2 regions of the Micromonospora sp. NPDC048842 genome follow, and region 2 is predicted to be linked to the other one. Evidence: riboswitches for the same ligand, from Rfam matches in the RefSeq annotation. Region 2 holds a riboswitch; the other holds the start of a gene.
The links. A riboswitch is a leader RNA that binds a small molecule or an ion and turns the genes downstream of it on or off. The one in region 2 is predicted to bind thiamine pyrophosphate.
Positions count from the first base shown of each region.

Region 1: linked by a shared signal. The riboswitch ahead of thiE (thiamine phosphate synthase) and the one ahead of AB0C19_RS31235 (ECF transporter S component) in region 2 are both predicted to bind thiamine pyrophosphate.

Region 1 covers NZ_JBEZGK010000022.1:42,283-50,098, reverse strand. Annotated here, with positions in the region: gene AB0C19_RS25810 (hypothetical protein) at 1-686, shown strand, start outside; gene thiC (phosphomethylpyrimidine synthase ThiC) at 829-2,421, opposite strand; gene thiD (bifunctional hydroxymethylpyrimidine kinase/phosphomethylpyrimidine kinase) at 2,439-3,224, opposite strand; gene AB0C19_RS25795 (thiamine phosphate synthase) at 3,221-3,961, opposite strand; gene AB0C19_RS25790 (thiazole synthase) at 3,958-4,737, opposite strand; gene thiS (sulfur carrier protein ThiS) at 4,734-4,934, opposite strand; gene thiO (glycine oxidase ThiO) at 4,925-6,088, opposite strand; gene thiE (thiamine phosphate synthase) at 6,085-6,711, opposite strand; TPP riboswitch at 6,706-6,815, opposite strand; gene AB0C19_RS25770 (ThuA domain-containing protein) at 7,128-7,816, shown strand, end outside.
Region 2 covers NZ_JBEZGK010000035.1:52,514-60,329, reverse strand. Annotated here, with positions in the region: gene AB0C19_RS31260 (acyl-CoA dehydrogenase family protein) at 1-1,822, opposite strand, end outside; gene AB0C19_RS31255 (DUF6328 family protein) at 1,927-2,430, opposite strand; gene AB0C19_RS31250 (SIS domain-containing protein) at 2,569-3,318, opposite strand; gene AB0C19_RS31245 (AAC(3) family N-acetyltransferase) at 3,315-4,121, opposite strand; gene AB0C19_RS31240 (alpha/beta fold hydrolase) at 4,151-4,981, opposite strand; TPP riboswitch at 5,089-5,193, shown strand; gene AB0C19_RS31235 (ECF transporter S component) at 5,268-5,861, shown strand; gene AB0C19_RS31230 (ABC transporter ATP-binding protein) at 5,967-7,397, shown strand; gene AB0C19_RS31225 (energy-coupling factor transporter transmembrane component T) at 7,394-7,816, shown strand, end outside.

The DNA.
Region 1 (7,816 bases), on a different contig from region 2:
GTGACCCGGACACGGACCGGTGGACGCCCGCGCCGTCGGCCTGGCCGGTCACCTCGACGTGGACGGTGCCACCGCAGGCCTCCGACCCGGAGGCAACGGCATCGGAGGGGTCGAGCAGGCCCGACGCGCCGACCGGGCCGACGCCCAGGCCCCGGCATCGGGCACCGTTGCCGGACCTGAGCCGGGCCGGCACCTGGAACGCGTTCGACACCTCTCGGCGCCGCGGGCCGGCCGGGTCGCAGGACAGCTCGACGGCACGGACAACGCCGACCGAAGCGGGCGAGACGGCTGCTCCGGCCGAACACCCGGGCCGGCCGGAGTTCCCGGGCACTGTGGGCGCGCCATCCGGTGCCGCCGCCACCAGCGCCACCACCGACAGCGCCACCACCGGCACCGGCACCGGCGATCTGACGCCTACCGACACCACGTCGGCAGAGCCGAGCCACCCGAAGGTGGCAGAGCAGCCCTCCCGGCGAGGGCGGCTCGGTGGGCTGTTCCGTCGCAACCGGTCCCGCGCCGACGAGGAAAGCCCGAAGACGTCGGATGAAGCGGAGCCGCTGGCGTCCCAGGACGAGGAATTCGTCGATTGGGTCGCCGGTCTGAGCAAGCCGGTGTCGGACAACGAGCCCGAGCAGGAGAACAGCCGCCGGTCGTTGCGCTCCACCGGTCGACACCACCGCGACTGACCCACTGCCGCTGACTCCACCGCGCAGCGCGCAGACACACCGACCCGTCGCTTGATCGACTCGGGTTCACTGATACCGGGCTATCCCAAGGCGGCCGGACACCGCGACATCAATGAACCCGAGTCGATCACGCCGCGAGGGGTCAGGCGAGCGGTAGGTAGACCCGGCTCCCGCCGGAGACGAACTCCTCCGACTTGTCCTTCATGCCGCGCGCCGCGTACTCCTTGAGCTCTTGAGTGATCTTCATGGAGCAGAACTTCGGACCACACATCGAGCAGAAGTGCGCGGTCTTCGCCGGCTCCGCGGGCAGGGTCGCGTCGTGGTACGAGCGCGCCGTCTCCGGGTCCAGCGAGAGGTTGAACTGATCCTCCCAGCGGAACTCGAACCGCGCCTTGGACAGGGCGTCGTCCCAGGCCTGCGCGCCGGGATGCCCCTTGGCCAGGTCCGCCGCGTGCGCCGCGATCTTGTACGCGATCACGCCGGCCTTCACGTCGTCCCGGTCCGGCAGACCGAGGTGCTCCTTCGGCGTGACGTAGCAGAGCATCGCGGTGCCGAACATGCCGATCATCGCGGCGCCGATCGCCGAGGTGATGTGGTCGTACGCGGGCGCGATGTCGGTGGTCAGCGGACCGAGCGTGTAGAAGGGCGCCTCGTGGCACCACTCCTGCTGAAGGTCCACGTTCTCCTTGATCTTGTGCATCGGTACGTGACCGGGGCCCTCGATCATCACCTGGACGTCGTACGCCCAGGCGACAGTAGTCAGCTCACCGAGGGTGCGCAGCTCGGCGAACTGCGCCTCGTCGTTGGCGTCGGCGATCGACCCGGGGCGCAGCCCGTCGCCGAGGGAGAACGTCACGTCGTAACGCGCGAGCAGCGCGCACAGCTCCTCGAAGTTGGTGTAGAGGAAGTTCTCCTCGTGGTGCGCCAGACACCACGCCGCCATGATCGAACCGCCGCGGGACACGATCCCGGTGACCCGGTCCACTGCCAGCGGCACGTACGGCAGGAGCACCCCGGCGTGCACAGTCATGTAGTCCACGCCCTGCTCGGCCTGCTCGATGACTGTCTCCCGGAACACCTCCCAGCTCAACTTCACCGGGTCGCCGCCGACCTTCTCCAGCGCCTGGTAGATCGGCACCGTCCCGATCGGCACCGGCGAGTTCCGCACGATCGCCTCACGGGTCTCGTGGATCCGCTTACCAGTGGACAGGTCCATCACGGTGTCCGCGCCCCAGCGGGTGGCCCAGGTCAGCTTCTCCACCTCCTCGGCGACCGACGAGCTGACCGCCGAGGTGCCGATGTTGGCGTTCACCTTGACCAGGAACGCCTTACCGATGATCGCCGGCTCGCACTCCGGGTGGTTGACGTTGAGTGGGAGCACCGCCCGACCGGCGGCGATCTCGGCCCGCACGAGTTCCGGGTCGACGTTCTCCCGGACCGCCACGAACTCCATCTCCGGCGTCACCACACCGGCCCGCGCGTACGCGAGCTGGGTGGGCCGACGACCGTCCACCCCGGCCAGTGGGGTGCCCGCACCCCGCACCGGGGCCACGTCACCCCGCTCGGCGATCCACGGGCCGCGCAGCGGCGGCAGCCCCACCTCCGGGTCCGAACCAGGGCCGGACGTGTCGTACAGCCGCACCGGCGGCAGGTCCCCGGTCAGCCCCACCTCCGCGAACGGCACCCGGACATCCGGCCGCGAACCCTCGACGTACACCTTGCCTCGTGCGTGCATGACAGCCTCCCTGGTGATCAAGCGGACCAACCGAAGTGGTTCAGCGGCCCACGCCCCGCGCCCAGCTCCCAGCCCCGCGCGCCGGTCAGCGCACGGAGCACGTACTCCTTGGCGGCCCCCACGGCGGCCGGCACCGGATCGCCCAGACCGAGCCGCACCGCGATCGCCGCCGAGAACGAGCACCCGGTGCCGTGGGTGTGCCGGGTGGTCACTCGCGGCGCGCGCAGCAGTGTGGTGACGCCGCCGCCGTGCAGCACGTCGACCGCTTCGCCCCCGTCCAGGTCACCGCCAGTGACCACCACGTACTCCGGGCCGCCGGCCACCAGGGCCTCGGCCGCCACGACCATCGCGGCCACGTCGTCGACCGGGCGTCCGGTGATCGCCGCGGCCTCCGCGCAGTTCGGGGTCGCCACAGTGGCGTACGGCAGCAGCCGCTCCACAGCGCCCACCACGCCGAGCCGGTGACCACTCGTGGCGACCAGCACCGGGTCGACGACGAGTTGAGGCAGCCGACCGTCCCGGGCGGCCTCGGCCACCACGTCCGCGATCGCCGGGGTGCCGAGCATCCCCGTTTTCACGGCGCAGACGGTGAAATCGGTGAGCACGCTGTCCAACTGCTCGGTGACAGTGCGCGGGGGCAGCGGCAACACCGCGTCGACACCCCTGGTGTTCTGCGCGGTGACCGCCGTGAGGACGCTGGTGCCGTACGCGCCCAGCGCGGCGAAGACCTTGAGGTCGGCCTGGATGCCTGCGCCGCCGCCGGAGTCCGAGCCGGCGATGGTGAGGATGGTGCTCGGGGTCATTGTTTTTCCCTGGTCGCGGTTGGGGGCTGCGGCCGACCGTGCCCACTCCGGGCGGTCAGGCTTGATCCCTGCGTGGGCACGGTCGGCCGCAGCCCTGACGTGGAGACCTGGGTGACCCCGCGCCGGGTTTGGGTCAGCACAGGGGTGACCGCCTCTTTGAAGGCTCTGGTCAAACTCGCGGCTGTTTCGGTGGGGTCTTTGGCTCGCATGATCGCGCCGAGCACCGCAACCCCGACGGCTCCTGCCTTGACGCAGGCGGTTACCTGTTCTGGGGTTTCCACTCCGCCGAGGGCCAGCAGGGGTACCGGGCTGGTCTCGACAAGCTTTCGCAGGCCGTCCGGCGCCAGGGGTGGGCCGTAACCCGGTTTTGTCTTTGTGGGCCAGACCGGGGAGATGGTGGCGTAGTGCTCGGCGGTCAGGCGGTCCAGCTCGGGTTGGTGATGGCAGGAGCGGCCGACCAGACCGTGGGTTGGCGGTGGGTACGGGCCGGCTGCGGGCAGGTGCACAGCGTCGCCGCCGAGCGGGTCGGGGCCGGCCACGATGAGGATTCCGCCGACGTCGGCGAGGATCGCGCGCAGGCCGGCGGCGAGGGCGGCGCGTTCGGCGCGCGGCAGGTCCTTCTCCCGCAGCACCACCCAGCGCACTCCCCCGGCCACGGCGCCCGCCACTACCTGGTCGAGCCCACTCCGCGCGACGCGCCGATCGGTCAGCACGACAACCCCGGACGGCGGGGTCACAGCTCCGGTCTTCCCTCGTCGGGGGTGGAGGCGAGCGCGTGGAAACGGCGCTCGATCCGACCGGCGCCGGCCGCCAGGCGCCCGGCCTCGACCGCGTACCGCATCGCGGTGGCCATCGCCACCGGGTCGGCCGCCCGGGTGACAGCGCTCGCCAGCAGCACCCCGTCGCAGCCCAGCTCCATGGCCAGCGCCGCGTCGGACGCGGTGCCGATGCCGGCGTCGAGGATCACCGGCACGTCCACACCCTGCCTGATGAGTCGAATGTGGTGCGGGTTGCCGATGCCGAGGCCCGAGCCGATCGGGGAGCCGGCCGGCATCACCGCGGCGCAGCCCACGTCGGCGAGACGGCGGGCGAGCACCGGGTCGTCGCTGGTGTACGGCAGCACTGTGAAGCCGTCGGCGACCAACTCCTCGGCGGCGCGGAGCAACTCCACCCCGTCGGGCAGCAGCGTCCGCTCGTCGCCGATCACCTCCAGCTTGACCCAGTCGGTGTCGAACGCGTCCCGGGCCAATCGGGCCACCTTCACCGCCTCGGTGGCGGTGTGGCAGCCGGCGGTGTTCGGCAGCAGGCGTACGCCGCATCGGTCCAGCAGTTCCAGCAGCCCACCGGTGGAGCCCGGTGCCGTGCCCACCCGGCGCAGCGCCAGTGTGACCAGCTCGGTGCCGGACGCCCGGATCGCCTGCTCCAGGACGTGCAGGTTCGCGGCGCCACCGGTGCCGAGGATCAGCCGTGAGGTGAAGGTCTCGCCACCCAGTTCGAACGCCACGCCGCTCACCCGCCCTGCGCCGCGGTGAGAACCTCGACCCGGTCACCGTCGCGCAGCGCTCGGTCTGGCCAGCCGGTCCGGGGGACCACCTCGCCGTTGACAGCGACCGCCACCCCGCGTGGGTGCGCCACGACGTCGCGGACCAGGTCCGCCACTGACGCGCCGGCGGCGACGCTTCGCCCGGCCCCGTTCACGGTCAACTCCACAGGTCCCCCTCCATCGTCTGTTCAGTTCCGCCCGACGTGGCCAACGCGGCTCCGCCGAAGCGGTCGGCACGGAAGGGCGCGAGCAGCGGGTCGGGTACGCCGCCGAGCACCAGGTCGGCGATCAGGTCGGCGGTGATCGGGGTGAGCACGATGCCGTGCCGGTGGTGCCCGGTGGCGGCCAGGACGTCCGGTCGGTCCGGCAGCGGCCCGATGATCGGCGCGTTGTCCGGGGTGCCCGGACGCAGCCCGGCGACCGCCTCGACCAGGTCGTACTCGGCCAGCTCGGGCAGCAGGTCGACTCCGGCGCGCAGCAGCCGTTGCACGGCACCGGCGGTGACAGTGGCGTCCGAGCGCTCCTCGACAGTGGCGCCGAGCACTACCTCACCGTCGGCGCGGGGCACCAGGTAGACGTGCTCGCCGTCGGCGTACCCCCGGATCACGTGCCGGAAGCCCGGCGCGACGCCGTCGGGCGCGCGGAGCCGGAGGATCTGACCCTTGACCGGCCGCACGGGCAGGCCGGTGAGCGCGGCCGCCCCGCAGCCGGCGGCTACCACGGTGACCAAGGCGTCCACATCGGACAGCGACCGGACCGGCTGCGGCACGAGCACCGCGCCGGCCCGCTGCGCGGCCGTGCGCAGCGCCGGCACCAGCAGCCGGGGGTCGACCTGGTGGTCGGTGGGCGCGAGCGCGCCTCCGCGCACCCGTGGGGCGAGCGCCGGTTCGCTGTCGCGCAGCTCGCTGGGGCGCAGCGGCGTCACGGGCAGACCCAACCCCTGCTGGTACGCCCACAGCCGGCGCGCCTCGGCCAGGTCGTCGCCGGTGAGCCCGACCATCAGGGTGCCCTCGGTCCGGTAGCCGATCTCGACTCCGGTCGTCTCGGTCAACTCGGCGGCGAACGCCGGCCAGCGGGCGGCGGACGCCAGCAGCAACCCGGTCAGCTGCCGCTCGCCGAAGTACGCCTCGGCGACCGGGGAGAGCATGCCGGCGGCCACCGCCGACGCCCCCGAGCCGGGCGCCGGATCGTGCACCACCACGCGCAGCCCCCGCGCGGCGCAGCGCCAGGCGATCGCCAGCCCGATCGGCCCCGCCCCCACCACCGCCACGTCCGGCCGGACCCGGTCGCTCGACGGCGGTGACGGGGACCGGCCGGTCAGCACGTCAGGGCCTCGATCAGCTCGGCGGTTGCCAGTGCCGGGTCGGCGGCGGCGGAGACGGCACCGACCACCGCCACCCCGTACGCCCCGGCGGCCCGCAGCGCCGCCACCCGGGCGGCGGTCACTCCGCCGATCGCGATGACGGGCACGTCGACGGCGTCGACGACGGCGCGTACCCCGGCGGGCCCGATGGGATCCGGCAGGCCGGTCTTGGTGCTGGTGGTGTGACACGGCCCGACGCCCAGGTAACTCGCGCCCGAAGCGACGGCCTCGCGCGCCGGGCCCGGCGCGCGGGCGGTGGCGCCCAGCACACCGGTGGGGCCGAGCACCCGGCGGGCGGCGGCGACCGGCAGGTCGTCGGCGCCGACGTGGCCTCCGGCGGCGCCAACCGCCAGCGCCACGTGCAACCGGTCGTTGACCAGGCAGGTCGCGCCGTACGACGCGCAGAGCGCCAACACCCGCCGGGTCAGGTCGTACGCCTCGCGGTCGGTGGCGGAATCCTCGACCCGGACCTGCACCACGAGGTCGGCGTGGGCCACCGTGAGGGCGGCGCGAACCACGGCGAGTGGGTCGCGACCTTCTCGGGTGTCGGTGATGAGATGCAAACGCCCCAGGGACGGCACGGCAACGCTCCTCCCTGCGCCGGCATTACCCGGATCAGGTTCAACGGTCGGGGGCTGTCAGCCCCCCTCTCAGCCCGGTACACCGGGCTCCCGTGGGTTACTTGCGTGTCACCGTACGACAGATCCGCCGGCCTGCCAAGGCGCGGGGTCGGCGGTGGCCGGCCGGCGGGCCGCGTCAAAACGAGCGAGATCCAATGGGGCACTTCATACGGTCCTGTTCGGAATGTCGCCCCCCGTTGCAGAACCGTTACCCGTCCGCATCTTGCCCGACATCGAGCCAGCCGAATTAATTTGTTCAGCGATTCGACAAAATGTCGGTGGGGGCACCCTGGCAGGGTGTGACCACCGGCTCCATCAGGGACGGCCTTCGGCGAGCCGACTCCCGCGAGCTCTGTCACTACGACACAGGAGGCGGCGTGTCCCGTTCTCGTCGTGCCCGCGTACCCATCACCGCAACCCTGATCTCCCTGGCCATGGCCTCGACCACCCTGTTCGGCGCGCCCGCGCAGGCGGCCGCCCAGGTTCCCCCACGGGATGCGAAAGCCGCAGCCCCGGTCAGCCAGGTGGCGCCGAAGGCGCCAAAGGCAGCGGCCGATCCCTTCTCCGTCCTCGTCTTCTCCAAGACCGCCGGCTTCCGGCACGACTCCATCCCCACCGGCGTCGCCGCCATCCAGCAGCTCGGCGTCGACAACGGATTCACGGTTGACAACTCCGAGGACGGCGCCGCATTCAACGACGCCAACCTGGCCAAGTACAAGGCGGTGATCTGGCTCTCCACCACCGGTGACGTGCTCAACGCCGACCAGCAGGCCGCCTTCGAGCGCTACGTGAAGGCCGGCGGCGGTTACGTTGGCATCCACGCCGCGTCGGACACCGAGTACAGCTGGGCCTGGTACGGCGACCTGGTCGGCGCGTACTTCGCCAACCACCCGCAGAACCAGCAGGCCACCGTCAAGGTGGAGGACCACGCCCACCCGTCCACTGCCGGTCTGCCGGACCGGTGGTCCCGGTTCGACGAGTGGTACAACTACCAGACCAACCCCCGGCCGGACGTACACGTGCTGGCCAGCCTGGACGAGAAGAGCTACACCCCCGGTGCCGGCGC
Region 2 (7,816 bases):
AGAGTGCGGCGAACAGGGCATCCACCCGCACCCGCGCCTGCCGGCAGAACAGGTCGGCCAGCTCGACGTTCTCCGGGCGGCTGTCCCGTTCGGCGGAGGCCCGGACGCAGACCGCGGACATCGCGAACAACTCGGCGCCGATGTCCACCACCCGACCGAGGAACGCCTGCTTACGCTCCATCTTTCCCTGCCAGCGGGACATCGCGTAGAACGTCGACCGGGCCAGCTTGCGCGACGAACGCTCCACCTGGCGCAGGTGCGCGGCGAGCGGGCCGAACTCGGCGTACGCCGAAGGGCTCTGCCCTCGGCCAACGGCGAGGGTGGGCAGCCACTTCGCGTAGAAGGCGCCCGCTCGCGCGCCGGCTCGGGCCTTGCGGCCCAGCCCCGCGTCCGGGTCGATGATGTCGCCGGCCACCGACAGGTGGGCGTCGACCGCCTCCCGCGCGATCAGCAGGTGCATGATCTCGGTAGAGCCCTCGAAGATCCGGTTGATCCGCAGGTCGCGAAGCATCTGCTCGACGGCGGCCGGGCGTTCACCGCGGGCGGCCAGTGAGTCGGCCGTCTCGTAGCCACGCCCGCCCCGGATCTGGATCAGCTCGTCGGCGATCTTCCAGGCCATCTCGCTGGCGTACAGCTTGACCAGTGCCGCCTCGATCCGGATGTCGTTGCGGTCGTCGTCGGCGAGCAGGCAACAGAGGTCGAGCATCGTCTCCATGCCGTACGTGGTGGCGGCGATGAAGGAGAGCTTCTGCGCGACCGCCTCGTGCTCGCCCACCGGCCGTCCCCACTGGACCCGGTCGGCGGCCCACCCCCGGGCCACGTTCAACGCCCACTTGCCGGCGCCCACGCACATGGCCGGCAGTGAGAGCCGGCCGGTGTTCAGAGTGGTCAGGGCGATCTTCAGCCCCTTGCCCTCGCCACCGATGACGTTCTCGGCGGGGACGATCACGTCGTGGAACCGGGTCAGGCTGTTCTCCAGGCCCCGCAGGCCGATGAACTCGTTGCGCCGCTCGACGGTGATGCCGGGGCTGTCGCCGTCAACCACGAACGCGGTAATGCCGCCCCGACGTTCCTCCGTGGCCGGCACCCGGGCCATCACCACCAGCAGGGTGGCCACGATGCCGTTGGTGGCCCAGAGTTTCACCCCGTTGAGCCGGTAACCGGTGCCGTCCTCGGTCGGCTCCGCATTGGTGGCCAGCCGGGCCGGGTCGGAGCCGACGTCCGGCTCGGTGAGCAGGAAGGCGGACACCTCGCCGGCGGCGAGCCGGGGCAGGAAGCGTTGCTTCTGCTCGGCGGTGCCGAACATCTTCAGTGGCTGCGGCACCCCGATCGACTGGTGCGCCGAGAGCAGCGCGCCGATGGCCGGGCTGACCGAGCCGGCCAACATGAGTGCCCGGCAGTAGTGCAGGTTGCTCAGCCCGAGCCCGCCGTACTTCCGGTCGATCTTCATGCCGAACGCGCCGAGGTCGGCCAGGCCGTGGAACACCGAGTCGGGTATCGACGCGTCCCGCTCGATGGCCTCACCATCCACCTCGGAGGCCAGGAAGGCGCGGAACCGACCAAGGAACTCCTCCGCGCGAGCCACGTCGTCCGGATCGGATCGGGGCCACGGGTCGATCAGGTCGAGCCGGAACCGGCCGAGGAACAGCTCCTTGCCGAAGCTGGGTCGGTCCCAGGTGGACTCCCGGGCGGCCTCGGCGACCTGCCGGGCCTCCTTCTCGGTGACCTGCCCGGCTTCCGCGGGCAGCGGCGCGGCCGCACCGGCGGTGGTTTCGGAGTCGGGGCCGTCCGGTGCCGGTCGGCCATCCTGCGTCGTGGTCACGGCTGCCCCCTCGAAGCTCGGTGCGGCTGCGTCGACGTGCGCGACTACCGCCACGCTACCCCTGGTTGTTACCCAGGGGTAGCGCTGCGTGTAGATCGGCGCGGTCAGCGACCGTCGATGGTGTCCGGGTCGTCGTCATCATCGTCGATGTCGTCCTCACCCCAGTTACGTCGGGCGAATGGCAGGGCCACCCAGAACGTGAGGAACCAGAATCCGGTCAGGGCGCTGAGCACGAAGGCGATCGGCCGGTCCAGCACGAAGTCGGTGATCAGCAGCACCGCGCTGACCATCGCGATCAGCATGAAAGCGAGGCCACCGGTGGCCATCCGGTGGGCGAAGCGGACCAGCTCCGGCTTGCGCCCCTGCCGGAACAACGCCCTGTGGAACGCCACCGGCGAGATGATCATCGCGGTGGCGGCGGCCGCCGCGAGCAACGCCACGATGTAGACGTCGCGCTGGAACTCCGTCGTCTCGGTGAACCCGTTACTGAACGGCAGGGTGAGCAGGAAGGCGAAGAGGATCTGAACGCCGGTCTGGGCGACCCGCAACTCCTGCAGCAGGTCGGCGAAGTTGCGCTGCCAGCGCTGCTTCTCGGTCTCCTTGGACACGCGCTACCTCCGGTGAGACGCTACTGCCGGCGGTCCCGGCCGCCGGCAGCAACGCCAATGCCCCACCCGGCCGAGCGCGAAACAGGTTCACGACATCTGCCGTTCATCGCGGCGACACACGTCGGCCGCCGGCAGGTGTCAGGACCCGCGTCGGATCCGGCCCGCGTACCGCGCTTCCAGCTCGTTGTTGTGCGCGTCGCCGTCCGGGATGTTCGCCGACAGGTAGACCGGGGGCCGCTCCCCCGCCGCCAGCAACCGCGCCACCACCTCCACTGTCACCTGCTGCGCCAGCAGCGCCGCGGTGATCGAGGAGACCGCGCCGACCGCGCCGCCGCCGGGCAGGGGCAGCGTCGCGTCACCGTACGGTGCGCCGTTGTCGAGCACCACGTCGGCGAGGTCGCTCAGCTTGCGCCCGGACGGGTGCCGGGAGGTCATCCGGCCGGAGTGCTGCACCGAGGTGATCGCCACCAGCCCGTGACCGTGCTCCTTCACCAGCGAGGCGAACTCCACCATCGCGCCGTTGACCCCGGAGTTCGAAGCGAGCACGAAGACGTCGGTGGGACGCACCGGGGCCAGCTCGTAGAGGCGGTGCGCGACGGCCGGGTCCCGTTCCAGCAGCGGACCGAGCCGCTCGGCCGGTTCGCCGCCGAGCAGCACCAGGTCGCGGAGCGCGATCCGGTTGGTCGGCACCAGACCACCCGCCCGTCCGGCGATCTCCATGGCGAGGGCCTCCGAGTGCCCGGTGCCGAACGCGTGCACCACACCGTCGGCCCGGACGGCCTCGGCGATCAGGTCGGCGGCCCGCCCCACCGCCTCCCGCTGGCTGGCGGCCACCCGGCCGATCGTCTCGGTCACCACGGCCAGGTAGTCCTCGGCACTCACCGTCATACGTCCTCCGTCGTTCGATTACGGGCCAGCCAGCGAACCGCGAAGTCGACAGCCGCCCGCTGGCGCATCAACCTGCCGGTCCCGGCGCCGACCGGTGCGGTGCGTACCGCCCCGCCGGCTTCCAGGTCCTCGCCCAACGCGGCGAAGTCGTCCGCGTCGAGTCGTACGTCCTGCCACCACACCCATTCCCGACCACCGTCGGCGGTACGCACTGCGGCACCGATGCGCTCCCGAGGCGAGCCGGGGCAGCGGTACTCGGCCAGGTGCAGCGAGGTGCTCACCGAGTGGTCCACGCCGAGCAGCAACACGTCGGCGTCGAGGTCGTAGAGGCGGGCCAGTGGTGAGCCCTCGCCGAGCATGTCCGCCAGGGCGTGCCCGGCCACCACCTGCTCGGCGGCCGGACCGAGCGCGGCGAACGACACGTGCGGATGGGAGCTGCGCAGCGCACCCGGCCAGCCGCGGACCGTCTCGGCGAGCGCACCCATGAACCGGCTCGGGGTGACCGCCGGGTCGAAGCCCGGCATCTCCGAGCGGATCAGCGGCCACCAGCCCGCCGGCACCGGCGGGTTGCGCCACTGCGCGGGGTCGCTGTTGTCGGGCGTGTGGGTGGGCACCACGATCGTGCCGTCCGGGCCGAGCGCGTCGCGCAGGGCGAGCACCACCGCGTGCGGTCCGCCGCTGACGAAGCCCAGCGGACGCAGTGATGCGTGCACCAGCAGCGTCGCGCCGGGGCGTACGCCCAGCACGCGCAGCTGCGCGGCGATCGAGCGACGGCTGCCCGGCCCGCTGGCCTCCGTCGTCACTGTGACTTTCCCTCGCGGACCCGCACGGCTCAGGCCGTCCCGCCGGCTCGCGCCAGGATCGCCTCGGCGAGCGGGGCCGGCGCCGCGTCCGGGATCCAGTGACTCACAGCGGGCAGCTGCACGAAGCGGTAGTCCCCGGTGACGTTCTGCGCGCACGACTCGGCGGCGGTCCGGCCGATTGCGACGTCCCTGTCACTCCAGACGTACGTGGTGGGCACCGCGACCGGGCCGACGCCGGCCAGGTCGGCGCCGGACATCGCCCGGTACCAGTTCAGCGCGGCCGTCAGCGCCCCCGGCTCACGCATCGGGTCGGCGTACCGGTTCACCCGGGACGTGTCGCCCACCCCGCCGAGCAGCTTGCGCAGCGCGGTGGCGTGCCACGCCAGCAGCACCTTCTCCGCCTTGTCGGGCTTGCGGAACAGCGCGATGTACGACGAGCGGGCCTTCTGTTGCGCGTCGGTGCTCAGAGCGTGCGCCATGGCCGCCGGATGCGGTACGGACACCGCGGTCAGCGTGTGAACCCGCTCGGGGTGCCCGGCGGCAACCGCCCAGGCGACGACCGCGCCCCAGTCGTGGCCGACCAGGTGCACGGCGTCCAGCCCGAGCGCGTCGAGCACCGCCACCACGTCGGTGACGAGTTCGGGGATCCGGTAGTCGGCCACCGCCGTCGGCCGGGCGCCGGGTGAGTAACCGCGCTGGTCCAGCGCGTACGTGCGCAGCCCACCCGCGTGCAGCGCCGGCACCACGTCGTCCCACTCGCCGCTGTGCTGAGGGAAACCGTGCAGCAGCAGGACGGGTACGCCGTCCGTCGGACCGCCGACGGTCACCTCGAACGTGAAGCCTCGCGCGTCAACCCGCATGATCGGAAGCGTACCCAGCCGGCGGTCGGCCGGTCGCTCCCGCAGGTCAGGCGGATGCCCTGCTGGGCCCGCGACCCCGGTCGGTGTTAGCGTCAGCGAGACAACTTCATATCCGACAGGGGAGCGCACAGCGCTGAGAGTGCGGGCACGCCCGCAGACCCTCGAACCTGATCTGGGTAATGCCAGCGCAGGGAGTTCGGTCGACCTCCAGCCGCGCCGCAGTCCGGTGCCACCGGACGCGGCGTGCGTCTTCTCCTGGTTCGCACTCACGAACTGGGAGCAACACATGAATTCCACCACCGACACACACCGCTGGCGCACCATCGACATCGTGGTCGCCTCGGTGATCGCTGTCGCGTTCGGCGTCATCTTCTGGGCCTGGGGCCTGGTCTGGAGCGCCACCGAGGGCGCGTTCGCCTTCTTCCCGCCGGCGCAGACGCTGCTCTACGGCGTCTGGCTGATGCCGGCGGTGATCGGTGGGCTGGTGATCCGCAAGCCCGGCGCCGCGCTCTACTGCGAGACCGTGGCCGCGGTCCTGTCCGCGCTGCTGGGCAGCCAGTGGGCCGGCACGGTCATCCCGCAGGGCATCGTGCAGGGCATCGGCGCCGAGCTGGCCTTCGCCGCCTTCCGGTACCGGTCGTTCCGGCTGCCGACCGCTGTGTTCGCGGGCGCGCTGACCGGCCTCAGCGCCGCGCTGTTCGACTTCTTCGTGTGGAACGTCGACTACGCGCTGACCGACTACCGCATCCCGTACGCGCTGCTCACCATCGTCAGCGCCACAGTGATCGCCGGCCTGGGCGGCTGGCTGCTGACGAACGCCCTGGCCAACACCGGAGTCCTGGACCGCTTCCCCGCAGGCCGAAACCGAGCCCTGATCTAACCCCCACCTGATTACGTTGATCAAGAGGTTTGCGTCAGCGGACGGCGATTTCCTGACGCAAACCTCTTGATCAACGGACGAGAGCGCGGACCGGAAGGGGGTTCGGTGGGCGGGGTACTGCTGCGGGGGTTCGGGTGGCGGCACGCTGGGCGGCGCGCCTGGGCCGTTCGCCGGGTTGACCTGCGGGTCGAGGCTGGGGAGCGGGTTTTGCTTCTCGGGCCCTCGGGGGCTGGGAAGAGCACCCTGCTCGCCGCGCTGGCCGGGCTGCTCCCCGAGGACTCCGGCGAGCAGGAGGGCACCGTCGAGATCGACGGGCTCGACCCACGCAAGGGGCGGGAACGGGTCGGCATCGTCTTCCAGGACCCGGAGACCCAACTGGTGATGGCGCGCTGCGGCGACGACGTCGCGTTCGGGCTGGAGAACCGGGGAGTGCCGGCCGACGAGATCTGGCCCCGGGTGGACGAGGCGCTGCACCGGGTCGGCTTCCCGTACTCCCGGGACCGCCACACCGCGGCGCTCTCCGGCGGCGAGCAGCAACGCCTCGCCCTGGCCGGCGCGCTGGCCCTGCGCCCCGCCCTGCTGCTGCTCGACGAGCCGACCGCCAACCTCGACCCGGCCGGGGCTGAGCTGGTCCGACACGCGGTGGCCGGCGCGCTCGACGCCGACACCACGCTGATCCTGGTCGAGCACCGGGTCGCCGAGGCACTGCCGCTCGTCGACCGGGTGGTCGTCCTGGAACCGGGCGGCGGCGTCCGCGCGGACGGCACACCAGAGGCGGTCTTCGCCACCCACGGCGCCGCCCTGGCCGCCGAGGGGGTCTGGGTGCCCGGTCACCCCATCGCGCCCCGGCCGGCCACCGCCGGCCCCGGGGAGCTGTTGCTCACCGCCGACCGGCTCGGCCTGCCGCCCCGGCTGGGCTCCACCGACCTGGCGGTACGCGCCGGTGAGGCACTCGCCGTACGCGGACCGAACGGTGCCGGCAAGTCCACCCTGGCGTTGCTGCTCGGCGGTCTGCTCCGGCCGGGCAGCGGGCGGGTCACCGCGTCCACCGAGTTGGCCGGCGCGGACCACCGCACTCCCCCACACCGGTGGCGGGCGCCCGCGCTGGCCCGACGGATCGGGTCGGTCTTCCAGGATCCGGAGCACCAGTTCGTCACCAGCACGGTCTTCGACGAGCTGGCGCTGGGCCCGCGCCGCACCGGTCAACCCGAGGCGGCCGTCAAGGAGACAGTGGCCGGGCTGCTGGACCGGCTGCGGTTGGCCCGGCTCGCCGCCGCCAACCCGTACACCCTCTCCGGTGGCGAGGCGCGGCGGCTGAGCGTGGCGACCGCCCTGGCCACCGCGCCACGCCTGCTGATCTGCGACGAACCCACCTTCGGCCAGGACCGGCGGACCTGGCGGGAGCTGGTCGACCTCTTCGCCGACCTGCGCGACGCCGGGCACGGCGTGGTCACTGTCACCCACGACGCGGACTTCGTCGCCGCGCTCGCCGACCGCACCGTCACCCTGCACCGGGCCCCGGACGACCACCGATGATCAGCATCGAGCCGGTCGCCGCGCCGGACGCGCCGTTGGCCCGCCGCAACCCGGTGGCGAAGGTCGCCGCCGCACTGGTCTTCTCGTTCACACTGCTGGCGACCCTGGACCCGGTGGCCCCGGGGATCGCCATCGCTCTCGAACTGGCCGTCCTGCCGCTGTTCGGCATCCGCTACCGGGTGCTGGCCCGCCGGGCCTGGCCACTGCTGCTCAGTGCCGCCGGCATCCTGGTCACCCTGGTGCTGTTCGCCGCCGACCGGTCCGGTCGGGTCCTGCTGGACGCGGGACCGGTGTTGGTGAGCACCGGCGTCCTGCTCACCGCGCTCGGCTTGGTGCTGCGGGTGTTCGCGGTGGCCCTGCCCGGTGTGATCGTCTTCGCGACCACCGACCCCACCGACCTGGCCGACGCGTTGATCCAG